Linked DNA regions of Cellvibrio sp. PSBB006. The protein of the gene in region 3 binds, or shares a complex with, the protein of the main gene of each other region. Links are inferred from orthologs where the notes say so. Each region holds a gene or a part of one and is shown on either strand. Other genes may lie near its edges.

Region 1 (10,097 bases), 540 kb from region 3 along the record:
TCTTCACCGCCGTGACCGGCATCTACCGCAATAATGATATCCCGCTCACCTGATACCGACGCCTGGGTTTTAATAGCAGCCTGGGGAGAAACTGCCTGCACCGGTACATCATTCGTCGCTGGTGTGGTGGGCGGCGGCGCGACTGACGTTGATGCGGCGGCGGTTTGCTCCGGCACGATGTCGTAAAGATCCAACACCAGCCGATCGCTGTTACCGGCGAAAGGTTTAAGTAAAAAACTGCGCGGCTGCACCTTGGCTTTCAGATCGAACACGATACGAATATCGGTCTGGTTTTGTACGGCCGTACGAATCTGGGCAACCGGTGTATCCGCCAGGGGCAATTCGTTAGGGTCTGCCTTTAATGCCGCACCGGGAATATCAAGCACCAGGCGTTCGGGATTCGCCAAAGGCGCGATGATATGATCCACGGGTCCACTGAGGTCGAGCACGATGCGCGTATGATCCGGCGCACGCCAGATGCGCATACCTTCGATAACCGCCGCACTGGCGAAAGGGGACAGGAACACCAGACCCACACAAAGCAGGCCGAATAGCGGGGATAAGGTTCTGGTAATGCTCTGCAACAACGCTTTACTCTCTGGCTATTATGGTGGGAAGCGAGCTTCCCCTGTGACAACATGAATACTAAAAGGGTCACTGACAGGGTGCCTGCACCCCGAGCCACTGCGGCAAAACCTGGTAAAAGTATAGGCCAAGGTTGACAGAATTTAATCACCTGCCGCAAATGCGATCACTCTACCCAATCAAGGTGCACAGCTCCAGCAAAAAATACGTTCACAGCAGAGCAAACTAACTCCCATAAGTGTGAATACCTTGTCAGCAAGATTTCCATAAAAGCACCTATACTGCTGGAGGTCTGTTTCGTAACCCACTTTTTACCGATTTTCCGCCACGGGATTATTACCATGTATGTCTTTCGTCCTTTTTCAGCCAGACATTTGGCCTGTCTTTCTTGCGGGCTGTTATCCCTCGGCGCTGTGCCGGCGAGCGCGGTGAATTACGGCATTTACGATGCGCGCGGTCTGGCGATGGGCGGCGCGGCAGTCGCTGCGGGCAATACCGCGCAGGCCCAGTTTTATAATCCGGCTCTCCTGTCTTTTCACGATGAAGACGAAGACGATTCACGGGATGGCCGCATCATATTTCCCCACATCGTGGCTCAATTTTCCGAGACGGTTGAGACCGCACTTGAAGCGGCGGATGACGAACTGGACGATCAATTACGCACGGCCGTCAATAATTTCAATGCGACTCCTAATACAGAAAACGCCGGCGCGGTCGCCGGTGTATCCCGCGATCTGACTGATTTACTCGACCAGCTGGGTAATCAGGATCTGAACCTGGATGCCTTTGTCGGCTTTTCCGTGAGTGAACCGAGCAAACGCGAAGGCGGTGCTTTTTTCTTTGGCGTGCGCGCACTGGGTGCCGGGCGTGCAGACATCGATGAAGCCGATAGGGAATTGTTGAATCAATATATTGAAGCCATGGACGCAGTCGCCGCGGGCGGCGACATTGGCAGTGTCAACCCGGCGTTGCTCGACGAGAACGGCAACCTGCGCGATCCGGTGGATGAGCTAACCTCCAGCGGCGATGTCAGTGCCTTGACTATCGCTGAATGGGGCGTGTCCGTGGCCAAAGAGTTCGACGTTGATGGCCACGATATTTCCTTCGGCATCACCCCCAAGTTGCAACGCGTGGACGCCTATCGCGATACCGTTGATGTCAGCAGCGGCATCACCAGCAGTGACGATGGCGAAAGGCGCTTCTCGGATTCACAGAAAACCCACATCACCGTGAATGCCGATGTGGGTATCGCCGCACTGATTGAAGATCATTACCGCCTGAGCGTCGCGGTGAAAGATGTGATCGCCAAGGAGTTCAGCACCACGCCCCAAATTGATCCGGAAACCGGCGAGCCTCTGCCCGCACAAATCATTCAGCTCAAACCCCGCGCGCGCCTGGGTTTTGCCTATGTGACCGATGTGTTGACCATCGGAGTGGACTTTGACCTGCGTGAATCCACACCGCTGGCCAATGAAGCACCGTCAAAGGATTTAAGTCTGGGGATCGAATACATCGCCTTCAAACGCCTGGCGTTACGGGCGGGCTATCGGGAAGATCAAACCAACTTCCGTTCCAGCGTGGCGTCTGCCGGCATCGGTTATCAATGGGGTCGGGCAGTGTTCGAGTTGGGCTATGCCACCAGCAGTGAATATGAAGCGGGTAGCTTGCAATTTGGCTGGGCGTTCTAGAGTCGCTGCAACAAGGCTTCGCCCACTGGCGTCAGGGCGCGGATGCCGATGCGCCGCCCAAGCCCCTCCACCTTGACCTCAATCTGCCAATCCGGCGCCGGCAGCACCCCGGCTCCGCGCGCAGGCCATTCAATTAGGCAAATACTGCGTTCATCAAAGTAATCGCGAATTCCCATGTATTCCAGCTCCTCCGGATCGCCCAAGCGATAGAGGTCGAAGTGATACACCGTCCGCGCCGGGAATTCATAGGCTTCCACCAAGGTATAAGTCGGACTCTTCACCGCGCCGGTGTGGCCGAATGCCCGCAGGATGCCGCGCGATAAGGTAGTCTTGCCCGCGCCCAGATCACCCACCAGAAATACGGTAGCCGCGCCGGGCTCAGCGGCGAGGGCATGCCCCCATTGCTCACCCAAGGCGACCATGTCGGTTTCGTTATCGATGTACCAGGTTTTGTTGATGGATTCGTTCACGCCGGGGATTGCCTCATCGCGTCGCGCAGAGCATTAATGATCGCTGAGCAGTTGGCACAGGTAGGGAATCAAATCCGTGGCCAGCAAACCGCGCTGCCCGACTTCATCCGCCGCCAGGTCTGCCGCCGTAGCATGCAGGCATGCACCCAGGCGCGCGGCGTCCGCCACTGTCATTCCCTGGGCGATCAAACCTCCGAGGATACCGCTCAGCACATCGCCCATACCACCCGTAGCCATGCCGGGATTGCCCGCCGTTACCACCCCGATACTGCCTGCCTCTGCCGCAACCAGACTGCCAGCACCCTTGAGGATTACGGCACCACCATAGCGTTTTTGTATCGCCTTGACGGAAGCAAAGCGATCCTGCTGGATATCGGCAGTATTCATACCTAACAAGCGCGCCGCTTCGCCGGGATGGGGGGTAAGCAACCAGCTATCACGACGGGTGTTTTCCGGCACTACCCGGCCAGCGGCAAGAATATTCAGCGCATCGGCGTCCAGCACCAGTGGCAAACCGCTTTTCACCGCTTGCTGCAACATCTGCTCTGACCAGGGCGAACGTCCCAGACCGGGTCCAACCACCAGTACAGTGGGGCGCGCTAACCAAGGCTCCAGCTCCTGCCCGGATACCACACCGCAGGCCATGACCTCGGGGCGGCGCGCCAGAATGGCGGGAATATGTTCCGGGCGGGTGGCGATACTGACCAAGCCCGCACCGGTGCGCGCGGCTGCTTCTGCAGCCATCAGTGCGGCACCGCCATAACCGGTGTCGCCACCGATGACCATCACATGGCCGAAGTCGCCTTTATGCGCATCCGCCGCGCGGGGGGCGAGCGTGTTTAACAAAGCGGTTAATTCCAGTTGCTCTGCCGATCCAGTCTGGGTTTGCAGGATATCCGCCGGCACCGCGAGCGCTGCCAGCACCACTTTCCCGCAGAACGCCGGACCCCGTCCGGTCAACAGGCCGCGCTTGGTGCCGATAAAGGTCACCGTTACATCCGCCTTGACGGCACAACCATGTACCGCACCGTTATCAGCATTCAGCCCGGATGGAAGATCCACCGCGACAACCGGCAAACCACAACTATTAATCTGGTTGATCGCTTGTTCAAAAGGGGCGCGCACAACGCCAGTCAAACCGATGCCCAGGAGTGCGTCCACGACAACGCCTTCTACGGGAACAGCAGCCTGCTCAAACGGTGTAATGGCCACGCCCTCCTGACAGGCAAAGTCATAAGCCAGACGGGCATCACCGGCCAGTTTGTCGAGGGCGCCGACCTGGATCACCTGCACCGGCAAACGCCGCTGGGCCGCCAGGGCAGCTACCACATAACCATCGCCTGCGTTATTACCGGCGCCACAGTACACCGTCAACAAACTCACGTCGGGGTAGGTCTGCTGTACCACATCAAAGACGGCGCGACCGGCGCGCTTCATCAACTGGATACCGGGGGTACCGGCAGCAATAGCGGCCTGATCCAGTGCGCGGACCTCGGCAGCGCTGTAGAGCGTCGAAGGAAAAGGCGTCTTATCGAGGGTGGTTAATATCATGGTGGTCTCGGTGCGTAAGCGGCGGTCGTTTCCGAAAAAATGAGCCGTCGGGAAAAAGTGGGCGGATTATACGCAACTTGGTACCCACTCTGGAAATCTCAGAATTACGCCACTTTGCTCACCACCAAATATTCGCAATGCGGCCATCCATTCACTATATTCACAAGGCGTTATTTGCCTTTCAGCAGCGAGAGTTATGCCTACGACCTTCAATCTTCAAGACCTGCTCAAGGGTGATGCAGCGCAACTGCAATCCCTGTTCGACACGGCGGCGCTTACTTTACCGCAGGCGCCCGGATTAACGCTGTGCAATGACCTGCCCCACGCCATCGCGCTGATTCAGCCAGCGATAAATCCCGCCGAATCGTTAGCCAAGCAATTACCGGCACTGCTTGCCGTGCATCAGCTCGCCCTTGCACCCGCCTTATTGTTGCGTGTGATGGTGGCCGACAAACTGGTACACACCCTGTTCAGCGGTCTGGACAACACGCTGCAACAGGAACTGAACAAGATGGCCCTGCCGTTGATCCGTGCTATCGCACAGGACGACACGCTTTACAGCAACGCGCAACAGCCCGTGCGCCAGCTTCTGAGCGAGGTGAGTCAACAGGGTTACACCTGGTACCCGCGCGACGCCAAGCCCCACCAACAGTTTTTGGAAAAATGCCAGCAGCTGGTCGAGGCGGTTCGACAGGACACCACCGAACCGGCGCTACTTGCAGCCATAAAACAGTTTCGCCAATGGACCGATGCCGAAGACAAGCGCGCGCGTATGCTGGAGACGCGCTTGTGTGAAACCGAAGTCGCCCATCTGCGGTTATTGGCCGCCGAATGTCAGGTGCTGGATTTGCTTAATCGTTCTCTGGCAGGGAAGACTCTGCCCACCGCACTGGTTGAGCAATTGCCGATCCTGAAAAGCACGCTGCAACATTGCCTGATCAATGACGGCGCTCAGGCGCCCTTCTGGAAAGCCTGGCAACGCAACCTGCCAATTCTCGGCACGGTTTTTTGTACCGGTGACGACGTGGATGAGCAACAACTCTACCGCGACATTCCGCAACTGCTGAACGAACTGGAACGCAATCTGCATCTACATCAACAACGCGACACTGGCGACCACTATCAGGATTTTGTCGATAACCTCGGCCAACACCTGATGCTGGCGATTCAGAAAAAGCCGCTGGAATGTAGCACCGTCGGCGCCTTTGCCTACCCGGAAGGCTACACCGACAATCACACGCGCGTGACCAGTGCCGTACTCCAACAAGCGCAAACGATTGAAACCGGTGACTGGATTGTGCTGTACGGTGAGGATGGCCAACCACTGCGTTGCAAGCTGGCATTGAAGCTGCCGGATGTGGATCAACTCTTGTTTGTAGATCGTTCCGGGCGCAAAGTGACCGTCAAAAATCTGAAAGATTTTTCGTTGTGTTTATCAACCGGTGTTGCACACAAACTGAAAGCCGTCCCGGTGGATGAGGTTATCGTCAGTGCGCTGAAACAACTGATTGCCCTGGGCGACAAACACGCTGAACAATATCGCCAGGAAGCCGAGCGCCAGCAAGCACAAGTGGCGGCGGAAAAACAGGCGGCGGCAGAGAAAGCCCTGGCCGAAGCACGCAGGCTGGCCGCAGAAAAACACCAGCGAACGCTCGCGGAACAGGCTGCCGCAACACAACGCAAGGCAGAGAAAAAAGCCGCACTCGCCGCCGAACAGTTAGCGCGTGAACAAGCGGCAACGGAGTTGGTTAATACCTTGAACGTCGGTGCCTGGGTAGAAATTATTGAGCCGGATAAACCGGCCTTGCGCTGCAAGTTATCGGTCATCATCAGTTCCACCGGCAAATATATTTTTGTTGATCAGGTGGGGCGCAAGGCGGCAGAGCTGCATCGCGAACAATTGTTTGACGGCATCAAGACACAACAGATTCAGGTCATCAGCAAAGGCGATAAGTTTGAAGATCAACTGGTAAAAGTGATTCGCGGTTTGCGCAAGGATATTTCCTAGCACGCGTTGATAGTCGCACCAGATTCAAATCTGAGTATCACCATCAAGAATACCTAACATAAAAATGTTACCCATACGGTGTAAGCATGAATAACAGACAGCAGGATAAACGGCAGGAATCGCGCCTCACCACTGAGGAAACCGTGTTTATCGAATTGACCTCCGCTGAACCCGGTGTCGAAATACCGCCGGATATTGTGATCAGCAACAGCGTCGATCTCTCAGCCAATGGCTTGCGCGTCACCGTTGACCGGAACCTGGTGATTGGCAGCATCCTGCGCGCCTGCGTGCAATTCCGCGATTCACCACAGCGTTATTTACTGGTTACCGAGGTGAAGTGGTGCAGGCCCCACGAACGCGCCGGGGAATTTATTGCCGGTTTAGCGTTATTTGAATCGGAGGGAACGGATATTCAATCCTGGAAGGAATTGATTGCAGAGCGGTTTAGTGATTAGTCGGTCGAATTAGCCGCAGGCGTAATCCGACACAAAGCCCCCCAAAAACAACCTGTCATTCTCTGGCACAATGTGACCATCATCGACTACACCTTTCCGACCCATGATTGACAGCATCGACTTTGCGCAACTCGCCGCCGACATCAAGCGTTGGGGGCGGGAGTTGGGATTTCAGCAGGTGGGTATTACCGATATCGACCTTAGCCATGAAGAGTCGCGCTTACAAGATTGGCTCGCGCAAGGCTACCAGGGCACCATGGCCTGGCTGGCGGCCCACGGCAATAAACGGTCGCGCCCGGCAGAACTGGTGCCCGGCACGGTGCGCGTAATCTCGGTGCGCATGAATTACCTGCCCGGCGATACGCAACAAATCCGTATCCTCAAAGATCCCACCAAGGCTTACATTTCCCGTTACACCCTCGGGCGCGATTATCACAAGCTGATCCGCAAGCGGCTCGGTCAATTGGCGCAACGTATTGATGCCGCGCTACCGGCAGATTTTCCCGGCAAAGGCGAGGTGCAGAACCGCGCGTTTGTGGACAGCGCACCGGTGATGGAGCGGCCCCTGGCAGAAAAAGCCGGACTGGGCTGGACGGGCAAACACACGCTGATCCTCAATAGCGAAGCCGGCAGCTGGTTTTTCCTCGGCGAGATTTTTACCTTCCTGCCATTACCGGTGGACCAACCGGATCAACCCAACCGCTGCGGCGACTGTACAGCCTGTCTCAAAGTGTGCCCCACGGATGCGTTTCCCCAGCCCTATGTGCTCGATGCGCGCCGCTGCATTTCCTACCTCACCATCGAAAATCCCGGCGCGATTCCGGAAGAGTTCCGCGAGCCGATGGGTAACCGCGTATTCGGTTGCGATGACTGCCAGGCTATTTGCCCCTGGAATAAATACGCGCAACCGACGCAGGAGACGGCATTCCTGCCGCGTCACGGTTTGGCGGACAGCGACCTGCTGACGCTGTTTAACTGGACCGAAGCGGAGTTTCTGACCTATACCGAAGGCTCCGCCATCCGCCGCGTCGGTTATGAAGGTTGGCTGCGCAATTTGGCGGTTGGCCTGGGCAATGCGCCCAGCGATCCACAAATCATCTCCGCCCTGGAACGGAAGCGCCCGCAGGTATCGGTCATGGTGCAGGAGCATATCGATTGGGCGCTGGCGCAACAGGCACAGCCGCGTCGGCGCCGCAAACGCAAGATTCATGCGTCAGCTATCCATACTCAGCCGCCAAAATAACCCCGGTGCACCGCTTATTTGTTCTGCATCAATAATGGGATAACCAGTTGCTCTAGACTCACCCGAGGTCTTGCCTGGAGCTTCCTATGAAAATTGCCGTTTTCAGCAGCAAAGCTTATGACATTGAATATTTATCAGCGGCCAATACCCAGGGCCACACGCTGGTATTTCACGAAACTGCCTTGAACGAACAAAGCGCATTGCTGGCCCAGGGGTGCAACGCCGTGTGCTGTTTCGTGAATGACACGCTGGATTCTTCCACCCTCCACGCGCTGGCCGCCCAAGGAGTCCGCCTTATTGCCTTGCGCTGTGCCGGCTTTAATCAGGTGGATCTGGCGGCGGCTACATCGCTCGAACTGACCATTGCACGGGTGCCCGAATACTCGCCCCACGCCGTGGCGGAACATGCGTTAGGGTTGATGTTGATGCTTAATCGTCACCTGCATCGCGCCCATCATCGTGTGCGTGAAAACGACTTCTCCCTGAATGGCCTGCTCGGTTTCGATCTGTACAACAAGACTGTCGCTATCATCGGCACCGGCAAGATCGGTGAAGTGCTTGCCAACATCATGCTGGGCATCGGCTGCCGTGTGATCGCATACGACCCGGTGGTTAACCGAACCCTGAGCGCGCGCGGCGTCAACTATCTGCCACTGAACGAGATTTGGCCGAACGCCGATATTATTTCCCTGCATTGCCCACTGGTGCCCGCTACACATCACCTGATTAACACCGAGACGGTGGCGGCGATGAAAGATGGCGTCATGCTTATCAATACCGGGCGCGGCGGGCTGATTGATACCCGCGCGGTGATTGCAGGCCTGAAGTCGCGCAAGATCGGCTACCTCGGATTGGACGTGTACGAAGAGGAGGCCAAATTATTCTTCGAAGATTATTCCAACAACCTGCTGCAGGACGATGTCTTCGCCCGCCTGCTCACCTTCCCCAACGTGGTTATTACCGGCCATCAGGCGTTTTTTACGCGCGAAGCACTGGCGGCTATCGCCCGGGTTACGCTCGCCAATATCACGCATTTTGAACACGGCGAGCTGGATCAGATTTGCTGTGTGAGCTGACCGATGAATCGCCAACCAACTCCGGAACTACCTCCGCACGCACCGGACCTCCACCACGCTCACGCCCAGACGCCAGCACAATTGTTCGCGCTCCTGACGTCCGGCGAGGCTGGTTTGTCCGCCGGCGAGGCCCAGCGTCGGCGCATTCTCTGGGGTGAAAACCACCTGCCAACCAGCGCGCCCACGCCGGCCTGGCTGCGTTGGACTCGCCAACTGCACAACCTGTTTATTTATGTCTTGCTGACCAGCGCCCTGATCAGTGCGTTCATCCAGCATTGGGTAGATGCGGGGGTCATTCTCGCGGTGGTGATCATCAATGCGACCATCGGATTCGTGCAGGAAGGTAAGGCTGAAGCGGCCCTGCGCAGCATCTTGCGCCTGAGTAAAAGCCAATGTCTGGTGTTGCGCGGTGGCAAGACATTTACCCTCGACAGCCAATTGCTGGTGCCGGGCGATGTGGTGCTTCTCCAGGCCGGTGATCGGGTACCGGCAGACATGCGGCTGATTTACTGCAAGGAGCTGCGCTGTGATGAGGCGATGCTGACAGGGGAGTCCCAGGCAGCTGACAAATTTGTGGCTGTCATACCCGTCGAGACCACATTGGCCGAGCGAGCCAATATGGCATACATGGGCACCATGGTAACTGCCGGAACCGCGCATGGACTGGTCACCCAGACCGGCAACCACACCCAGATCGGCATGATTAACCAGTTGGTCCAACAGGTTTCCCTGCCCGACACCCCCTTGCAGCGCCAACTGGCCCAACTCGCCCGCCAGCTGACAGCGGTGATCCTGCTCGCTACCGCAGCCACTATGGCGTTCGGGATGTTTGTGCGCGATTACACGTTGGCGGCCATGTTTCAAGGAGCCATTGGCATTGCGGTCGCTGCGATTCCGGAAGGCTTGCCCGCGATTGTCACCATCTCACTGGCGCTGGGGGTGGAGCGCATGGCGCGCAAGCATGCGCTGGTGCGCCGGCTACCGGCGGTCGAGGTGCTCGGTGCCGTCGATGTGATCTGTT
Region 2 (10,042 bases), 3.2 Mb from region 3 along the record:
TAGCCGGTTAATTGACGATTTTTACCGATCACCCGATGGCACGGCACCACAATACTGAGCGGATTTTTACCGTTCGCCATGCCTACGGCCCGCGCCGCTGTGGGTTGCTGTATAGCATGAGCGAGGTCGCCGTAACCCCAGGTTACCGCATAGGGAATCTGCCGCAATTGGGCCCAGACCTTGTGTTGGAAATCCGTGCCCTTTGCGGCCAGCGGCAAATCGAAGTCACGTCGTTCGCCGGCAAAATAGGCTGCCAGTTGCGCGCAGGTTTCATCGAGGAAGGGATGGGCATCGCTGGCGAGGCCGAGCGCCAGTAGACGTTCCGCCTCCGCCATATCGGTAAACAGAATGTGATGTACCCCCGCATCGCTGGCGGTGATCAGGATATCGCCCAGCGGCGAGGTTATATGGGTGCAAGTCATGGATAAGGGGTTCATGGTTTTATCCCAGGTAATGCCAAAGGTGGAAGGTGGCGTAACTGCGCCAGGGTTTAAGTGCTTCACTGTCAAACACGGCGCCCTCCGTCAGTTGTGCCAGGGCTTTTTTAACGCCGAGATCACTCGCCAGCCAGATATCGGTATGGCCCAAGGCACGCATTTGCACATAGTCCACTGTCCAGGGGCCTATGCCTTTGAGGGCAAGCCAATCGGTCACCGGTTTTTCCTCGCCGTGGAGGCAATACCATTCGGCAAAACAACGCAGGGTTTCCCGACGACTGGCAGGCATCTTCAGCATGCTCAAATCGCTGGCCGCAATGGCAGACGGGGACGGAAACAAATTACCGGTGCTGGATAAAGGTTCTGCCAGCGCATCGACCAAACGCTCCAGATGCGTCCGTGCGGCCGCCACGCTCACTTGCTGCCCCAGGATAGCCCTGACGCCCGCCTCAAACGGATGCCAGATACCAGGGATACGCAGTCCCGGTGTCAGTACCGAGTGAAAGCCAGCGGTGCCCAGCTGCTGTTCAATCTGATTGATATCTGCATCCAGATCCAGAATCTGTCTTACCCGATTAACCAGCGGTTTGAGAAATGCCGGCTTGTCGATGCTGACGGTCAGTTGCAATTGATGCCCTACCGCCGCCGGACACACTTCAAAATAACCGCGTGCCTGATCGCCGGCTGGATTGTGCAACACAAAGGTTCGACCGTAGCTGTCGCCATTGACCCACTCGATGCTGCGCACACAGCGCTTGCGCCAGAAGTCCAGCATCAGCGACCAATTGAGCGGCGGCCGGTAGGCAAGTGAAAGCTTCAGTTCCGGTAACTCTTTGCGCGATCGACGAATAGCAGAGGGTGACATTTGCAGCTGTTTGCGAAAGGCATCGTTAAACCGGCGCAGGCTGTTAAAACCCGCCGCATCGGCAATATCGGTGACACTGAGTGAGGTTTCGTGAAGCAGCTTCTTGGCGAACATCACTTGCGTAAACAAGGCATAGGCCTTGGGTGACATGCCGAGGCGCTCCTGAAACAGACGACGCAGATAACGATCACCAATGCCCAGCCGCGCAGCCAGCGTCGGTAAGCCACCGGAATTCAAATCACCCGCCTCCAGCAATGCCAGCGCGCGGGTAAATGTTGTATCGGTGCCGCGCCAGGCACAGGAGCCCGGCGCACTGTCCGGACGGCAGCGCAGGCACGGGCGATAACCCGCTTGCGCAGCCAACGCGGCGTGTTCGAAGTATTCGACATTGTTCTCCAACGGCGGAACTACCGGGCACACAGGGCGGCAGAAAATGCCCGTGGTTTTGACAGCGATGAAGAACAACCCGTCAAAACGGGCATCGCGGGTCAGGCGAGCGCGCTGGTAATCGGTGTTGTTGAGATCGCTGTTGTTGAGAGATACGGTCATCACTAAATGCTCTTGCCGTGGATGACGACCATTCTAGCGATAAACGCACAAAGCACTGGCCATTTTCGGCACTGACCGCTGAACGATTTTCTGATTGGCGCTCATGCCGTTAGCCTTAAGAGCAAAACTCCAACAGGTTTTTATAACGCAACCGCAGACCCGACCAGGACAAATGGCTGAGATCCGGTGCCAGCAGCTTCTCACCGGATATGATTTGCTGCACAAGATGCCGAAGCCGTCCCGCCATGGCTTTGCCCTCGCCCTCAACATCTTCCAATAACGATGGATAACAAGCCTCCGGGCCAAACCATTCCGGATATGCCTGACGTGCCGGCACCAAAGGTACACAACCGGCCGCCACCGCTTCCAGCACAGCCAGTCCCTGGAAATCGTGTACTGCTGTCGAGACGGCAATGTGACTTTCTTGCAGCAGCTGTCGATAACGACCGGCATCTTTCACAAAGCCCCATTCGCCCAACGAATCCTGCGCTAATAAAAGATCCTTGATCTCAGTAAATACCGGTGGCTGTTGACGAAATTGCTGACCCACCACATGCACAGTAATCGGTGGGTTCTCACCCGCCGAAAACCAGTAACGCAACATCGCCAGCAGGCGTTCGGGGCCTTTGTCATATTCCCAGCGATGGTTCCATATCAACGATGGCCTCGACGATCGCTGTGCCGGCGCCACAAAATAATCGTTGCGTAATGGCACCGGCACCACCTGGCTACGCGCCGATAATTCATGCATGACATGCAGCGGTACATGATCCGGCAAACGGCGCAACAGTGTTTCGGCACCCGCTAAAAAAGAATCGCGATTGAAGGCGGAGTTAAAGATGATGTTGTCCGCGCAAAGTGCGCTGTATATCGAGGTAATTTGCGGTTCGACACTGAGTGACTGATCCTCACCCGGCGGATACGCAAACTGGTTTTCATGAAAATAAATCAGGGTGGGAATGCGCGCGAGTTCAGGAACAAAACCGCGCAGCGATGACAAATCCACCATCGAGGTAGCAATTAATACATCATAGGTTTGGGACAATAGTTCGCGCTGTGAAAATGCCCAACTCAAACTGTTGCCGCGCACACGCCAACTGAAATAACGCGGCGGCAAACTCAATTGAGTCCATTGATGTTCAGGGAAATATTCTTCGAGTTCCTGCCGCCAGCGTTGATGGCTGGCGGCATCGTAGGCAGACAGCAGCAGAATTTTCACTGAGAAAATTACAGGCCGCTGTAATGTTGATCGGCGTGTTTAAGAATGTATGTATCAAACCCCGCCTGGTTCAATAACTGCGCCGCCACATCACTGCGGCGACCGGCATCGTCGGTGACAATGTAAGTCATATGCGAATCCAGTTCCGCCAGTGTTCTGCGCAGACTGCCCAAGGGAATGTTGCGGCTGCCGGGTACATGCTGGAAGCGTCGCTCAACCGCCAGACGTACATCGAGCAATTGATAGGGTGGAATGTCTTTCTGGCGCTCGCGCAATTCTTCGGCAGTAATAAAACGCGTGACGGGTTCGTGTAACAGCGCTTTAAAATCTTCTTTCTGCAAACACATTAATTTGCCAGGCGTGAGCATCTTTACTGTTGCGTTGCGTGTAGTGTCACCCACCAATGCTTCTTCACCGAAATAATCACCCGGACGCAATGCCGCGAGAATTTTACCGCTGGCGTCCACGACCGTCGCGCTGCCGGTTTTCACTACATAGAATAATTCGCCGCGTTCGCCCTCCTTCACAACCACCTCGTCGGCGGTCACCTTCTGCTCCGTAAAACGCGAAAATAACTGGCGAATATTACCCGGCGGTATCTTGGCGAAGAGCGGCGCTTGTAAGAGGTAAGACATCCAGTCATTGTCGTCTTCGGACACTGTGGACGGATCTTCACCGCTTTCACTCCAGGCCATCACCAGATCGAGAAAATCCCGCTCAACACAGAGCAGTTTCACCGGCGACTTGGTCATGGCGGAAACTTGCGTGGGCGAACTGCCGCTGAGTGGCAATCGGCGCGAATCACTTCTGGGATCTACCGAGGTAATAACAAATTGGGCATCAATCAGATCAACATGTCCTTCGATCAGGTAAAAGGCTTCTTCCAGTTCCTTACCCCGTTTAAACACCATGGTGCCTTTGGGGAATTCGCGCACGCTGGCTTTCTCGGTCACCTTGTCCAGATACTCCGGGTTCAAGGTATCAAACGGCGTAAAAACGCGCAGGATGTCGTGACTAATCGTATTGGTCATGGATCAGGACTACTCTTGTTGTGCAATTTCTCTCACGGACGTGGACCCGCCGACACGGGTGTGTGGGTTGGTAATTATAGTCACTGCGCTGTTTCAGGGGGGAGTTTTCTTGTCAACACTTGGGAGTGGTTCACAGGATAAATGGCTGACAAACGCGACAAAAGGCGTAAGAAATGGCGCAATGACTAGCCTCGCGCCATCTTGCTTCGCAGACATCAAGAATTGTTAATGAAACAGACCGGGTGCCCTGGTGTATTGGTAGAGGCCCGTTAATACGCGGTAAAGGTACCAGGCATCAAGACTACCCGCCAGTTCGCGGACCGAATGCATGCCGAAAGTCGGAACACCGACGTCCAGAGTTTTGACGCCGACTTCTGCCGCTGTCAACGGACCGATGGTGCTACCGCATTCCATATCCGTGCGCGATACAAAGCTCTGCACCGGCACCTGGGCCTGCTCACACAAAAAGCGGAATATTGCACTTGTCTCGCTGTTGGTCGCGTAGCGTTGATTGGCGTTGACCTTGATTACCGGTCCATGATTCAGCAAAGGGCCGTGGTTTTCATCATGACGGTCACTGAAGTTGGGATGGATGCCGTGGGCATTATCCGCTGAGACCATCAAGGAGCGATCCAGGACGCGCACCCGAGTATCCACATCCACTATCAATCGCTCCAGAAACTGTTGCAACATCGGTCCCCGCGCCCCACAGGTTGAGGTGCTGCCGATCTCTTCGTGGTCGGTACAGATCAACAGACTGCTTACGTCTGGGTCGCCGTGAAGTAATGCCTGCAAGCCGATATAACAACTCAGCAAGTTGTCCAGCCGGGCGCTGGCAAGAAAATCCTGTTGTAAACCTATCAATGCGGGCGCTTGTGTATCGTATAGACTGATTTCGTAATCCAACACCTGCGTTGCCGTCAGCTGCGGATATTCGCGCTGTATGTGGGCCAACAGCAGGGTGCGAAAATCCGGCGTTTGGGTGTCCTTCTCACGTAATTGGAGTAGCAGCGGCACAATATCTTTTTGTGCGTTGATACTGCGATTGCGATTTACTTCGCGATCCAGATGAATCGCCAGACTGGGAATGGTCGCCACGGGCTCAACATAATTAATCAACACGCTACGAATAGTGTGGGATTGATCGCGGTAGGTAACCCGCCCTGCCAGCGATAAATCGCGATCAAACCAGGGCGCTAATAGCGCACCACCATATACTTCCACACCCAATTGAAAATAACCGCGACGATTTAATTCAGGTTGCGGTTTCACCTTCAAGCAAGGGCTATCGGTGTGCGCGCCCACCATACGAATGCCGGTTTCCAGCAGCGGTTGTTTACCGTAGACAAAGGCAATAAGGGAAGAATCGTTGCGCGTCACCACATAACGTTGGCCACTTTCCAACTGCCATGCATCACCTTCATTGAGCGCAATAAAACCGGCTTGTTGCAGTTGCTGGGCCATCCAGGCAGTTGCATGGAAAGGCGTGGGAGATACTTGCAAAAACGCCAACAGCCCTTGATTGAATTGATTTTGGTTATGCATTGTCATGATCACTACACCTACTTTTTCGTCTGATCGCCGTGGTAGTTATTCGGTACGAATTCGTTGCCGCTTTTGCCAGGATACTTCATCACGCAGATAGACCGGTTGCGCGTCCATGGCAGATACAGATTCGCCACGCGCTAACAGCTCATCAGCCATCAGCGCCATATCTGCTGCATCGGGATAGGCCGACATGTCAAGCACAAGGGGTGAGAGTTGTTGCAAATCCTCATAATGCCAGCCAGGCCCCAAACCAGTCATTTGATGGCAAGAAAGCTTGACTTGATCCTGACGTAAAACATTGGCTGGAGGCATCACGAATTCGGCGGTAAGCGCGGTCGGTAAACGGCTATGCGGATTAAACTGAAACAATCCCCAATAGACTTCGTTCATGCGTGCATCAAGTGCGACCAATACAGGATTCTGGTGCGTCTTAGCGTCACCCGCCACAGCACGATAGTATCCGGCAGCCATAGCGGCCAGTGTCGATACGGGGATAACCGGTACTTGCAAACCAAACGCCAATCCCTGCACAACACCGAGACATATACGCAGTCCGGTAAAAGATCCCGGGCCACGTCCGAAGGCTATCGCATCCAATTCACGCTTATCGCAACCGGCTTGATGCAGGACTTCATCGACCATGGGCAAGAGGCGCTGGGTGTGACTTTTGGCTGCCATTTCAAACAGCCCGGTCACAACACCATCACATATCAGTGCAACTGAACAAGCATCCGATGATGAATCAAGAGCAAGAATTTTCTTCATAGAACAGCATCGCCAACTCATGAGCAAGGGCCGTTATTTTGCCAGATTTTTGTCCCATGAAGTTTATACAGGCAGAAAAAATCCCCTGCAGCCAAGCTACAGAGGATTTTTGCGGGCAGATGACCCAATATTTCAGGGTCTGAACATGATCAGAACCGTAAGCACGAAAAGTTACTTCGTTAATCACTACTTCGGCAAAACTACGTCATAAAAAGCTACATTATAAAAAAGCTATTTGGCTTTGGCCGGCCGACCTGCTTTTCTCGCCCGCCCCGCTTTTTTTGCGGCTGGTTTTCTCGCCGGCGCTTTTTTTACTGGCGTTTTCTTTGCCGCGGTCTTTCTAACTGTAGTCTTTTTAACAGCCGGTTTACGGGCTGCAGCTTTTTTCCTCGTGGTCCGCTTGGGCGCTGTAGCTGCCTTGGTTTTTACCGCCATCTTGCGTTCCACTTTGGCGACCTTGGCTTTTGCCTTTTTAGCAGCAGCTTTAGTGCGGGCAGCTAGCTTCTTATTAGCCGCTCTCACTTTTTTCGCATTGGCCGCAGCGCGCGCTTTTTTCCATTTTGCCTCAAACGCTTTTACCGCTTTCGCCAGATCTGCATCAGCTTTGGCGGCTAATTTGTCTTGCATTGCGGCTATTTTGGCTTTTGCAGCCTCTTCTACTGCTTTCGCGGCACTCAATGTCTTGGTTTTTGCCAATGTACTACGGGCATCTGCCAATTTTGCGCGTGTCACTTTTGTTGAGCCAGATAATTTGGCCAATGCCGCTGCAGCAGATTTTGCGGATCGTTTATCAGCAGCTGTGCCAGATTTTTTGGCTTTGTTTTTCGCGGTGACGGAAGCCTTTCTTGCTGCAGCAACTGCTTTTGCTTGAGCTTGAACATCTTTTTGCAAGCTTGTAACCAGGGTTTGGGCTTTCATTACCGCTGGATCAACTGCTTTTGGAGCGGTGCGCTTAGGGGTGGATTTTGCGGAAGTGGTTTTTCTTGCTGATTTCGACACAGATTTTTTAATGACTCTTCTCGCCATGTTGATCTCTCCAAGTTTGTAAAAAGTTGTTTTTACAGCACTAGCAACATGAACGATAGCATATATTTTGATCTTTTTTAGTTTTTACCTGATTTTATTACCTAATTCACATAAAAAAATGAAAAAAATTAACGCAACAGAAAAATTTTCCAAGAGAAAGAAAATCTTTAAGGCATTCACTCTACGAAATATTGGTGCTCGCTTACAAAGTAGCGATCTTCATTTGCTATGCAGCAAAAATGCGACAAATTTTACTTGCGGGCTCTCTCAACATGAGAATATTACGGAAGGCAGAAACAAAACAGGCTCCCGCAGGAGCCTGTTGTTAAGCAGAAAATGAAAAATCAGGGAATTAATACAGAAAATAATTGTTCTCTTATTGAATCTACACTGCCCACACCGGAAATACGCGTATATTTCGGCGCGCTAGTATTCCCTTCATCAGCCAGGCTTTGATAAAAGCCCACCAGAGGTTTGGTTTGTTGGTGATAAACCTGCAAACGTTTACGCACGGTATCTTCCTGATCATCCGGGCGCTGCACCAAGGGCTCGCCAGTTACATCATCCAGGCCTTCACGTTTGGGGGCATTGTGAATCACATGATAAACACGGCCCGAAGCTTCATGAACGCGGCGACCGCTGAGTCGCTCTACAATTTCTTCATCGGGCACATCAATTTCAATGACGTAATCAATATTCACACCTGCATCCAGCAGTGCTTCTGCCTGGGGTATCGTGCGGGGGAAACCATCAAATAAAAACCCATTGGCACAATCACTGGAGCTGATGCGTTCTTTTACCAGCGCAATAATCAGATCATCGGAAACCAGTCCGCCTGCTGCCATAATATCTTTCGCTTGTAATCCGAGTGATGTGCCAGCTTTTACCGCAGCACGCAACATATCTCCGGTAGAGATTTGCGGGATGCCGAACTTCTCCATGATCAGCTTCGCTTGTGTCCCCTTACCCGCGCCCGGCGCACCCAAAAGTATGATTCTCATTACGGATTGCTCCTTAGTATTATGGTCATGCCCGTCGCTCGACTGTCGGCCGGTTCGTCGGCAAACAACTGCAAAAAGGGGCAAACAAAAAAGGCGTTACGATACACGCCCGGCCGGGCAATCACAATATGCCCTGTGACTTCGGTCTCACTCTGAAGTTAAACCTTTGATTTAAATAGATTTTGTTATTTTGACCGGCATCTGGACAACGAGCGCTGTCCAACAGTAAAACGGGCAAGTTTGAGCTATAACTTATAAGAAGCATCAATCAGCGAGATGCTTTTGCAGTTTCACCATACATGAGGTTGTTATTTATGAAAGTCAGCGGACTGGTTCATCAATGGAATCAAACAGCAAGCGGCAAACTAACACCTAATACCTATACGGTGCGCCTCCCGGTTGAAGATGCAGCCAAACTGGCAGCGCTGAGCGAGATGTACCCCAAACGCACACTTGAACAATTGATTACTGATCTTTTATCCGCAGCACTCAGTGACCTGGAAGGTGCCATGCCCTATGTAAAGGGTTCGCGCGTCATCAGTGAAGATGAAATGGGAGATCCTATATATGAAGATTTGGGGCCAACACCTAAATTCCTGGAACTCACCCATAAACACATGACGAGGATTCAGGAAGTTTCCTGATCCGATTCAGCAGGCACTCGATTATCGGGGCCGATATTCTGCAGCCTGTCTTGAGGGGCAGGCTGAACCTGCTCTTTACCTCTTCATTTACCTATCCCTTTTATTTCCCATTCCATGATTTGCTTATCCCGGCACTGAAAATCCCGGTACCGTACCGCGTTTTTTTATCACCGAGCAAATGATAGTGCTATAGCAATTGATCATCGCTAGCACTTGGTCCTACAATAATGATGTTTTAACTAATACCCCAAGAATTTTAGGTGAGAGAACTACATAATCCACAAATAATAGGATAATACTAAATGAAAAACTCTGTGGAACTTGATGAATTTGACCGTAAGATCCTTCGTGCTCTTCAAGAGAACGCGGATTACTCCATGGCCGATCTGGGCAACCTGATTGGTCTTTCCCATACGCCCTGTTGGCGACGACTGAAGCGATTGGAGTCAGAAGGCGTCATTCGCGGAAAGGTCACCTTGCTTGATGCAAGCATGCTGGATTTGAATGTGACCGTGCATGCCCAGGTCACACTCAAGGATCGAACGGAATCTGCGTTTGCAGCATTTGAGGCGGGTCTTATGCCGGTAACCGAAATCACTGAATGCCACGCTACCAGCGGCGATCAGGATTATCTTCTGCAAATTGTGGTTGAAAGCGTTGGGCATTATGAGAGCTTGCTGAAGAAAACCTTGCTGCATTTACCCCATGTCGGCTCCATTCATTCGACGTTTGCATTGCGGCAGGTAAAGTATTCAACGCAACTGCCACTGTAGAAATAGGATGACAATCGCTTAAAAATCAGGGCACACCTGTGCCCTGATCCCATCCGTTTATTATCGCAATTGATATGCGCGACCTGGATTCTCAACACGGAAAGTTTCAATAGCCCCGCGCTCCTGCAATGTGACATACAGGGTTTTGCCATCCTCACCACCAAATGCCACATTGGTAGGTTTC
Region 3 (10,093 bases):
ATCAAAGCCAAAACTCGCCGCACCGTGAAAGGATTTTCACGCAGGATCAACAACGACAGCACGCCGGTAACGAAGGGGGACATAGCGAAAATCACCGCCACCAATCCCGACGGAATAAATTGGGCCGACCAGTACACAATCGGCATATTGGGAAAAATGCCAATAGATCCTGCCAGATAAACTTTCCAGGCGCCGGGCGGAAACAACCGCCGACGCAAGGCAAACAGGATCGGCAACGCAAATGCCACAGCTATCATCATGCGCGACAAGGCCGCCGCAATAAAACTGATACTGTCGCTACTCCATTGAATAGCCAAGGGGGTTGTTGCCCAGATGAGCACCACCAAAACATACGCCAAAAAAACTGCCACGATAAAGCTCCTTATCATTGATGCAGCGACGCGATTAGCTGGCCCCGGGAATTTTCTATCAACAATAAAAAAGGCCGCAGGGAGATCTCGCTGCGGCCTTTGTTGAAAAAGTGTTAAGACTATTCATCAAACTCCGCAAACGATAACGCGCGTGCCACCCAAAGGACGACATGCGGTGCGCGAATTCGTAGAGCGGATTTAATGACAGACATATTCAATAAATAATAAATGAAATGAACATCGACTTTAAAGGAAAGCAGTCAGGATAACAACTATGATTTCCCGGATACTTACAGTAGAGTGACGCAATCAGTAGAGAGTCTCAACCCGTAGAGAGACCCAACCAGTAGAGAGTCTCAACCTGTAGAAAGACCCGACGATACAACACCTTTATAAAAAGAGCCTGCATCGGGCTCCCATACGTTTAGCTTGAATCCCTATGAAAACTTTTTTGGTCGGCGGCGCCGTCCGTGACAAATTACTTGGCTACCCGTCCAGCGAAAAAGATTGGGTTATAGTCGGTGCCAACCCGAAGACCATGGAAGAGCAAGGGTTCATCCCCGTTGGCAAAGACTTCCCTGTCTTCCTGCATCCACAAACCCGCGAAGAATATGCGCTGGCGCGCACAGAACGTAAGACCGGTCACGGTTACGCTGGCTTTACCTTTTATTGCGCGGAAGACATTACGCTGGAAGAGGATCTGCGCCGCCGGGATCTCACCATCAATGCCATCGCTGAAGACGAGCAAGGCAATATCATTGATCCCTACAACGGCCGGCGGGACCTGGAACAAAAAATCCTCCGTCATGTTTCCCCCGCCTTTGCGGAAGACCCGGTACGCATTCTGCGTATCGCCCGTTTTGCCGCCCGTTATCATCACCTGGGCTTTCGGGTTGCACAAGAAACCCTGGCGTTGATGCATGCAATGGTTGTCAGCGGTGAAGCAAATCATCTGGTGGCGGAGCGAGTCTGGAAGGAGACGCAACGCGCACTGGGAGAAAGGTCGCCGGATATTTTTATTCACGTTCTGCGCGACTGCGGGGCGCTTGCGTGTGTCCTGCCTGAACTGGATCGGCTGTTTTCTGTTCCTATCCATCAAGATATGAATAATGCTTCACAGAAAGATAACAATGCCGGTTCGCATGCATTGGTGAGTTTGCAACAGGCAAGCCGACTCAGTCCTGAAGCCATTGCTCGCTTTGCCACCTTGCTGCATCCGTTGAATGAGCACAGCGGAGCAGCAGATGACAGTTTGCATAAGTCCTCTGCAATACACCATCTTTGCGAACGTATTGCAGCACCGAAAGATTATCGAGAATTAGCTTTAATCGTGGCAGAGTTTCACGCCCGCAGCCACAACGCACGCGAACTGGAACCGGACGTTTTATTAAACTTACTCGTGCGCACCGATGCCTTTCGACGTCCGCAACGTTTCGACAATTTTCTGCTGTGTTGCGAAGCGATCGCCCGCAGCGACAACACCACCTTGGCAGATTATCCACAAGCGAATTATGTACGCGAAATTCTACGGGCTTGCCAGTCGATTGATCTCAAAGCCATTACAGCAAAAGGGTTAACAGGTAAAGCCTTTGGTGACGAACTGGATCAGCAGCGGTTAGCCAAAATTCATGACATGCGCAGCCAGATAAAAGACTAAAGAATTATGCAAGATCATTCATCTATTCAATCAAATTCTTCTTCACGGCCCGTCGCGCTGATCACCGGTGGTGCGCGACGCATTGGTGCCGCAATTGCGGAAACCTTGCATAACGCTGGGTACAACATCGTGCTGCATTATCGCCACTCGGCTGCTGATGCCAGGTCACTCGCGAATAAGCTGAATGAACAACACCCGAATTCAGTGATTGCGCTCGCGGCAGATTTAAACCATCTTGCAGAGATTCAGCAACTGGCCCATAAGGTTTTACAGCAATGGCAGCGCCTCGATGTGCTCGTGAATAATGCATCCAGTTTTTTTCCAACGCCGTTAGCGGATGCCAGCGAATCGCAGTGGAACGATTTGATGAACAGCAATCTGAAAGCACCGTTTTTTCTTGCCCAGGCGTTTGCGCCGGAATTGCAGCAGCGCGGAGGTTGCATCATTAACATTGCCGATATTCATGCTGACCGTCCACTCAAACAGCATCCGATTTACTGTGCAGCCAAAGCGGGCAATGTGATGCTCACCAAATCCCTCGCGCGGGAACTCGCTCCCCGGGTGCGGGTCAACGGCATTGCACCGGGCGCCATACTGTGGCCAGAACAGGAAAATGCTCCGGATGAATCAAAGCAACAGGACATACTGCAAAAAGTTCCGCTGGCGCGCAGCGGCGGTCCTGATGATATCGCCCGAACTGTTAAGTTCCTGGTTCAGGACGCGCCCTACATCACCGGTCAAATCATTACTGTGGATGGCGGTCGCAGTCTCAGTCATTAACTTACGCAACTTACGCAACACCAAAGAATGTGAACGCCAATACAGAATAAAACTGATTGAGACACTGGCAGCCACGCTAAAAGCCGCTAAGCTAAACAGCATAGATTTTTAATGGAGAGGTTAAATTCTCAATGTCGCGTCTGTTAATTGTGGTTGAATCTGAACAGGACTGGGCGCCCTATTTTCCCAGCGAGCATGTCATCACTTTCGACAATTATCTGCAACTCAGCACCACCAAAACCAACCGTACCCGCGTCATCAACCTGTGTCGTAAATTCGGCTACCTGAGCAAAGGCTATTATTGTTCACTACTAGCTGAGGCACGCGGGCATTCGGTTATTCCTTCGGTCAAGACACTCAACGATCTGCGCAACCAGCACTCCTTCGCAATTATTCAGGAACACTTACACAGCCAATCTGAAAAATTCCTGAAAAAACTGGCGTCGCGCGAAGAACCGAAACTGGCTTTTTGGATATTCTTTGGCGAAAGCAGTGTACCGGAGCTGCAAAAACTGGCGCGCGAACTTTTTGAGCAGCAACCCTGCCCCATTATGCGCGCGGAACTGGAATGGGATGGCAGTTGGCGAGTAAGCAGCTTAAAGGTGACCGCCCTACACAGCTTGAAACAGGACGCGGAACAGGAAGCCTTTGCCAACGCGCTCGATCACTTCAGTGCGCAACTGTGGCGCAAGCAAAAGGCGCAGAAGATCAGCCGCTACGACATGGCCATCCTGGTTAGTCCTGACGATCCCTTGCCGCCCAGCGATGACAAAGCATTAAAGAAGTTTGTCAAGATCGGCAGCAAACTCGGAATACAGGTGGACTTTATCGGGCGCAAGGATATTCGCAAGTTGCCGGAATACGACATGTTGTTTATCCGCGAAACAACCAACATCAATCATCACACATTTCAATTTGCCTGCCGTGCCGAAGCGGAAGGGCTGGCAGTGATGGATGATCCACAATCCATCATTCGTTGCACCAACAAAGTTTATCTGGCCGATCTGTTTGCTACGCGCGGGATTCCAACACCCAAGACGCGCTTGATCTCCAATCAGTCGCCAGTGATTCTCGATAAAATCGCGGATGAACTGGGCTTTCCCCTGATTCTGAAAATTCCTGATGGTTCATTTTCGCGCGGCATGGTTAAAGCCGCTGATCGCGCCGCGCTGGATCAAGGTGTGGCCGAATTACTGAAACACTCTGCCTTGCTGCTTGCACAGGAATTTGTTTATACCGATTTCGATTGGCGCGTCGGCGTACTGAATGGCAAGCCCTTGTATGCGTGCAAGTATTTTATGGCACGCGATCACTGGCAAATCTACGATCACAATAACAAAACTGACCCGTCCGGTGGCTTTGTCACCATGCCGACCTATGAAGTACCCAAGGCGGTAATCAGCACAGCCATTAAAGCAGCCAGCATGATCGGCAACGGGCTTTACGGTGTTGACCTGAAGCAATTGAAAGATCGGGTGGTGGTTATCGAGATCAACGACAACCCCAGTATTGATGCAGGGGTAGAAGATGAATTTATCGGTGATGAGCTTTACCATATGATCCTGCAAGAATTTATTCACCGTGTACAGAAGATTCGCCACCTGAAAGAAGAGTTGTCGATTTAACGCTATAAGGAAAACACGATGATTAAAACTCAACTGCTGACGGCAGAAGGAACGCTAACGCAGGGAGGCGCGGAACAAATCCCTCTCTGGCAGGCCGACGCCGGCGCTTATATCTGGATTGATCTGGAAGGCGAATCACTGGAAGACGAGCGCAGGATGCTTGAGTCACTCGACTGCCACCCGCTGGCGATTGAAGATGTACAACGTTTTCGTCACCCGCCCAAAACAGAAGCGTTCGAAGACCATACATTAATTTTATATCGCGGCATTACCCAATTTAACGAAGATCTGACGATTGAGCAGATGACGATTGCCCTGTTTGTCGGCGAGCGTTCCGTCATCAGTTGTCATCCGCGGCCATCCACCGGCGTGCGTCATGGGTGGGAGATGGCCGCCAAAGATAATTTACTCCGGAGTCCTGCACTGATTGCCATCAGCGCGATGCACTATTCCGTGGGGCGCTACCTGGAAGCCATCCTTGCTTTTGAGCCCAACCTGAATGAGCTGGAAGATTGCATGCAGGAACGGCCCAACGACGAAACCATGCGCGAACTGATCGCCTACAAATCCCGTTTGCGCAAACTAAAACGTATCTTCAGTTATCACGAACGCCTCGCCACGAACTTACTGAAAAACATTCCCCAGGCATGGATTGATGAGGATGGCGACATCGAGCACGCGCTACAGGATTTATTCGAACGTTGCGAACGCTTACATGGCTTGTGCACGATGTACTATGAAATCTGCGGCGACCTGATTGAAGGTTATCTTTCCATTTCTTCACACATGCTAAACAACACCATGAAGGTGTTGACCGTTATTACGGCAATCTTTGTCCCCCTCACCTTTATTGCCGGCATCTACGGCATGAACTTCGAAAACATGCCTGAACTGCGGATGCAATACGGCTATTTTTATGCATGGGGAACCATGTTACTGGTCGCAGCCGGTTTTGGTTGGTTTGCTTATAAAAAGTGGCTTTGAAAACCCCTAAAAGCACTAAAGCATTAAAAGCCTTTGTGACTTGGCGCGGCTTTCTAAATTTACGATGGAAGCGATCATTAAAAATGATTGTCCGCACCCAAAAAGCAATCATTCATTGTTCTAAATCAAATACCCATCTGACAATGCGCTCATAATCCACCCATCCCCAGATCCCGGCTAATTAGCCATCACATCGGAGGTTGTTTATGAGTCTTATACCGCGCAACTCACTTTTTGACGTAGACCAATTACTCGAAAACTTTTGGACGCCGCTAAGAAGCGGTGCAGGAGTATCCTTTTCACCTCGCGTGGATATTAATGAAAAAAAGGATCGTTTTGAAATTACAGCCGAATTACCCGGCGTAGACAAAAAAGATATCCAATTGACCCTGGAAAATGGAATGCTTTCAATAGCCGCCGAGACACGGCAAGAAAGCAAGGACGAGAGAGACGGAAAAGTTATTCGCCAGGAAAGACGCTATGGCAAGTTTATACGCAGTTTTGATTTAGGCTCGGCAGTCAAGGAAAGCGACATTGATGCCAAATTCAAGGATGGGGTTTTGACATTACTGGTTCCTAAAGTGGAGTCATCATTGCCATCGAGCCATCGGATTGAAATTCATTAATTGCGTTGACTTATGCTGCAGCCTCTCCAAGCAAAGGAAGGAGAGGCTTTCTAACTTATCTGGCGTGAGAAATTTTTTGCCCTTTCCAATAAAAATCTACCGGCCATAATGATTGCGAGGCTTTATCATAAGCCTGCCATAAAGCTGAGTATGTCTTCTGCAGTTCAGGATGAAACTCTTCGGCAGCGATATCTGCCAACGGCAGCAACACAAAGGCATTTTGAATAACCTCAGCGCGTGGCAACGCGATGCCATTCTCAACCCCGACAAAATTACCGTAAGAGAGAATATCGATATCCAAAGTCCGAGGGCTGAACTTTGGACCTTGCCGGCAGCGGCCGTTGTCATCTTCGATTTTTTTTAGCACCTTTGACAGCTCCGGAATCGACAGCGCTGTCTGAACGCCCACCACCAGATTGAAAAAATTACTGCCGTTAAAGCCGACCGATTTACTTTCGTAAACGGTGGAGATGTTTAATTCACCAAAGGTGTCATGCAAGGCATCCAGTGCTGCCGCGATATGTTGATGGCGATGAATGTTGCTGCCCAAGCCGAGGTAGACCTTAATCATTGCGGTTTCGCCCCACGCTCGATAACCAAACCGACATCGCGCGCGCCGCGAATAGCGCCGGGTTTACTCAAGCGCAAGCGCAACCAGGGCACATTAAATTCATCGCGCACAATCTGCGCCACTTCTTCTGCCAGCGACTCCACCAATAACGCGTTGCGGTTTTCGACATAGGCTATAACGCGTTTGGACACGGCTTTGTAGTTCAATGCATATTGAATATCATCGGTTGCGGCGGCCTGGCGAATGTCCGTGGCCATCTCCAAATCAATACTCACCGTTTGGCGCACCTGGCGCTCCCAATCGTAGATGCCGATGATGGTGTCGATGTGTAAATCTCTGATGTAAACAATATCCATGAATCAATCCGTAGCGAGAGGCGATAGCGTGTTGAGTGGCCAGCGAGCACGCACATTGACCGCGAGCGATTCCGATTGTCCCGCCAGTAACCGCTGGCAACCGGCGTAAGCAATCATGGCGCCGTTGTCGGTGCAAAATTCGTGGCGTGCGTAGAAGACCTTGGCTTGAATTTTCGCCAAGGCAATTTCCAGCTCCTGACGTAGTTTTTTATTCGCGGAGACGCCGCCGGCAATCACCAGGGTTTTCATACCGGTTTGTTCCAGCGCCCGGCGACATTTAATCACCAGCGTGCTCACTACGGCATCCTGAAACGCGCAGGCAATGTCCGCGCAGGTTTGATCGTCGGGTAAACCGTCCGCCTGTGCATGAGCGGCCACAGTATTCAAGGTATAGGTTTTCAAACCGCTGAAGCTGAAGTCCAGCCCCGGCCGATCAACCATGGGCCGAGGAAATTCGAAACGCCCGGAAACACCCCGCTCAGCCAAACGCGCTACGTGCGGGCCACCGGGATAATCCAGGTCGAGCATCTTGGCCGCTTTATCAAACGCTTCGCCGGCCGCATCATCCAGCGATTCGCCGAGCAATTCGTAACAGCCGATGGCATCGACCTTGACCAGTTGGGTATGCCCGCCGGAAACCAACAGCGCCACAAACGGAAACGCAGGGGGATTTTCTTCCAGCATCGGCGCAAGCAAATGCCCTTCCATATGATGCACACCGATAGCGGGGACATCCCAGGCATAAGCGAGCGCCCGGCCAACCGAAGCCCCCACCATCAAAGCACCGATCAGGCCGGGACCGGAGGTGTAGGCAATACCCTGGATATCCCGGGGTAGGGTTTGGCTCTCAGCCATCACTTGATCAATCAGCGGCAGAATCTTGCGTACGTGATCGCGCGAGGCCAGTTCCGGCACCACGCCGCCGTATTCGGCGTGCAGGTCAATCTGGCTATAGAGCGCATGGCCCAGCAAGCCGCGCTCGCTGTCGTAAACAGCAATTCCGGTTTCATCGCAGGAGGTTTCAATCCCAAGTACGCGCATCGCTCTACCATCTATATATACAGGGGTGGCGTATGATAAAGGCGCTCTGACTCAGGCGCCAGTAAGTATTTAACATAGGTCCAGAGCGACGGTTGCGCCGGTAATAAGAAGTGTATAGAATCTGCGCCCCTCAGGTTCCCTGGTTTGCGACCCTGCACCAGAGGATGAATTAAGACATCAAAGGTAACAACATGCCTTCAGTAAAACTTAAAGAAAACGAACCTTTCGACGTTGCTCTGCGCCGCTTCAAGCGCGCTTGTGAAAAAGCTGGCATCCTGGCTGACGTACGCGCTCGCGAGTGCTACGAGAAGCCCACGACAGTACGCAAGCGTAACGCTGCTGCTGCGGTTAAGCGCCACGCTAAGAAAGTGCAACGCGAATCCAAGAAGTTTACCCGCCTGTATTAATTCCCGGGCCTTGGTTTCAATCCGGTACTGAACCGGATTCCGTGTCGTTCTGCTACAGGTTATCCCATGGCAAACACAGCACTGAGAGACAGCATCAATGATGCCTTGAAGAACGCCATGCGCGCGAAAGAGAAAGAGCGCGTGGCGGTGTTGCGTTTAGTTATGTCCGAATTCAAGCGCATCGAAGTTGACGAGCGTATTGAAGTAGAAGACGCGCGTGCACTGGCGGTGCTGGACAAGATGATCAAGCAGCGCCGCGACTCAGAGCAGCAATACCGAGCCGCCGGGCGTGAAGAGCTTGCCGCCCAGGAAGCCTACGAAGTCTCCCAAATCCAGGAATTCATGCCCGCTGCTCTCAGCAATGAGGAGTTGTCGGCGATTGTTACCCAAGCCGTTCGCGATGCCGGCGTGACTGACATGCGCGATATGGGCAAAGCCATGGCGCTGATCAAACCGCAAGTGCAAGGCCGCGCCGACATGGGTGCAGTCAGTAAATTACTGAAAGAACAACTGAGCCGCTAACAACCGAGCGTCAGTTGCTTATACTAGCAACTCATCACTCAACCCCCGCGACTCTTTATGGCCGGACTAATCCCCCAAAGCTTTATCGACACATTGCTCGACCGCGTCGATATCGTCGAGGTAGTTGACCATCGCGTTAAGCTTAAAAAAACCGGCAAAAACTACAGCGCCTGCTGCCCCTTCCACGAAGAAAAAACCCCATCCTTTACCGTCAGCCCGGAAAAGCAGTTCTACTATTGCTTCGGCTGTGGCGCCAGCGGCAACGCCCTTGGCTTTATCATGGATTTTGAGCGGCTCAGCTTCCCGGAATCTGTGGAGCAACTGGCACGACTGGTCGGCGTTGAAGTACCGCGCGAAGTGCAGAGCGAAGCCCAGGCACAGCGCGAGCAGGAGAAACGTAGCATCTATAGCTTGTTGGAGAAATCCAGCAGCTTTTATCAAAACCAACTGCGCCAGCACCCCAGCAAGCAAATGGCTGTTAACTACCTGAAAGGTCGCGGCCTCGACGGCAAGATCGCCAAAGAATACGGCGTAGGTTTTGCGCCACCCGGGTGGGACAATCTGCTTAAATCCCTGGCCGAGACTGACGAGGACAAACACCTGCTGATTGAAGGCGGGATGCTGATCCATAATCAGGACGAGAAGCGCGTTTACGACCGCTTCCGCCACCGCATTATGTTTCCCATCCGCGATACGCGTGGCCGGGTGATTGGCTTTGGCGGTCGGGTGTTGGGCAACGACAAGCCCAAATACCTCAACTCACCGGAAACACCGATATTTCATAAAGGCCAGGAGCTGTACGGGCTTTATGAAGCACGCCTCGCTTACCGCGAGCTGCCACGCCTGCTGGTGGTTGAAGGTTATATGGACGTGGTCAGCCTGGCACAATTTGGCATCCGTTATGCCGTCGCCACCCTGGGCACCGCCTGCGGCGAAGATCATCTGGACCGCGCCTTCCGCCACACCAATGAAGTCGTGTTCTGCTTTGATGGTGACAACGCCGGCCGTACCGCCGCACATCGCGCGCTGGAAAATTCACTCTCATCCATGAAAGACGGCCGCCAGGTTAAATTCCTGTTCCTCCCCGAGGGCGAAGACCCGGATACACTGGTGCGCCAAATCGGACCGGAAAAGTTTGAGCGGCTGGTAGAGC

The links.
Region 1: the proteins of tsaD (region 3) and tsaE are in contact, whole or in part, in a crystal structure (PDB 6N9A), measured with the Thermotoga maritima proteins. The link is inferred for Cellvibrio sp. PSBB006 from one-to-one orthologs. Residues at the interface, in WP_004082750.1 of Thermotoga maritima: Cys10, Asp11, Arg49, His50, Leu82, Gly84, Gly135, Gly136, Glu154, Thr155, Leu156, Asp157, Asp158, Ser159, Glu162, Asp165, Lys166, Arg169, Leu170, Tyr175, Lys213, Thr214, Leu217, Tyr218, Gln221, Arg222, Asn324; in WP_004082108.1 of Thermotoga maritima: Leu37, Gly38, Lys46, Lys57, Val59, Lys60, Ser61, Thr63, Phe64, Thr65, Leu66, Met67, Val69, Pro71, Tyr82, Arg83, Leu84, Asp86, Asp88, Phe89, Asp93, Ile128, Asp130, Glu131, Arg134.
Region 2: the proteins of tsaD (region 3) and tsaB are in contact, whole or in part, in a solved structure (PDB 4WQ4), measured with the Escherichia coli proteins. The link is inferred for Cellvibrio sp. PSBB006 from one-to-one orthologs.

The regions. Positions count from the first base shown.
Region 1 is NZ_CP021382.1:4,003,100-4,013,196, reverse strand. What follows is about bases 1,007-3,918. They hold tsaE (tRNA (adenosine(37)-N6)-threonylcarbamoyltransferase complex ATPase subunit type 1 TsaE), read right to left. Parts: upstream 2,744-3,918; coding sequence 2,270-2,743; downstream 1,007-2,269. Other genes in these bases: CBR65_RS16655 (NAD(P)H-hydrate dehydratase), read right to left, coding at 2,777-3,918; traF (conjugal transfer protein TraF), read left to right, coding at 1,007-2,273. In the rest of the region: CBR65_RS16670 (N-acetylmuramoyl-L-alanine amidase), read right to left, coding at 1-485; more of traF, read left to right, coding at 927-1,006; more of CBR65_RS16655, read right to left, coding at 3,919-4,294; CBR65_RS16650 (DUF1631 family protein), read left to right, coding at 4,491-6,302; CBR65_RS16645 (PilZ domain-containing protein), read left to right, coding at 6,389-6,757; tRNA epoxyqueuosine(34) reductase QueG, read left to right, coding at 6,861-8,000; CBR65_RS16635 (2-hydroxyacid dehydrogenase), read left to right, coding at 8,087-9,076; CBR65_RS16630 (HAD-IC family P-type ATPase), read left to right, coding at 9,080-10,097. UniProt on the Escherichia coli protein: Required for the formation of a threonylcarbamoyl group on adenosine at position 37 (t(6)A37) in tRNAs that read codons beginning with adenine.
Region 2 is NZ_CP021382.1:1,313,347-1,323,388, forward strand. The notes cover bases 4,554-7,410. They hold tsaB (tRNA (adenosine(37)-N6)-threonylcarbamoyltransferase complex dimerization subunit type 1 TsaB), read right to left. Parts: upstream 6,415-7,410; coding sequence 5,692-6,414; downstream 4,554-5,691. Other genes in these bases: CBR65_RS05435 (M18 family aminopeptidase), read right to left, coding at 4,554-5,652; CBR65_RS05445 (hypothetical protein), read right to left, coding at 6,646-7,410. Also shown: CBR65_RS05410 (methylated-DNA--[protein]-cysteine S-methyltransferase), read right to left, coding at 1-437; CBR65_RS05415 (DNA-3-methyladenine glycosylase 2 family protein), read right to left, coding at 442-1,851; CBR65_RS05420 (DUF3524 domain-containing protein), read right to left, coding at 1,967-3,070; CBR65_RS05425 (cyclic nucleotide-binding domain-containing protein), read right to left, coding at 3,079-4,101; more of CBR65_RS05435, read right to left, coding at 4,327-4,553; more of CBR65_RS05445, read right to left, coding at 7,411-7,440; adk (adenylate kinase), read right to left, coding at 7,785-8,441; CBR65_RS05455 (type 1 pili tip component), read left to right, coding at 8,756-9,085; CBR65_RS05460 (Lrp/AsnC family transcriptional regulator), read left to right, coding at 9,388-9,858; CBR65_RS05465 (SMP-30/gluconolactonase/LRE family protein), read right to left, coding at 9,919-10,042. UniProt on the Escherichia coli protein: Required for the formation of a threonylcarbamoyl group on adenosine at position 37 (t(6)A37) in tRNAs that read codons beginning with adenine.
Region 3 is NZ_CP021382.1:4,545,483-4,555,575, reverse strand. The notes cover bases 5,993-8,900. They hold tsaD (tRNA (adenosine(37)-N6)-threonylcarbamoyltransferase complex transferase subunit TsaD), read right to left. Parts: upstream 8,012-8,900; coding sequence 6,974-8,011; downstream 5,993-6,973. Other genes in these bases: CBR65_RS18930 (GatB/YqeY domain-containing protein), read left to right, coding at 8,485-8,900; rpsU (30S ribosomal protein S21), read left to right, coding at 8,203-8,418; folB (dihydroneopterin aldolase), read right to left, coding at 6,611-6,970; folK (2-amino-4-hydroxy-6-hydroxymethyldihydropteridine diphosphokinase), read right to left, coding at 6,099-6,614; CBR65_RS18955 (Hsp20/alpha crystallin family protein), read left to right, coding at 5,993-6,043. In the rest of the region: CBR65_RS18980 (DMT family transporter), read right to left, coding at 1-371; CBR65_RS18975 (multifunctional CCA addition/repair protein), read left to right, coding at 811-2,028; CBR65_RS18970 (pteridine reductase), read left to right, coding at 2,035-2,808; CBR65_RS18965 (RimK family protein), read left to right, coding at 2,940-4,433; CBR65_RS18960 (magnesium transporter CorA family protein), read left to right, coding at 4,452-5,417; more of CBR65_RS18955, read left to right, coding at 5,624-5,992; more of CBR65_RS18930, read left to right, coding at 8,901-8,940; dnaG (DNA primase), read left to right, coding at 8,998-10,093.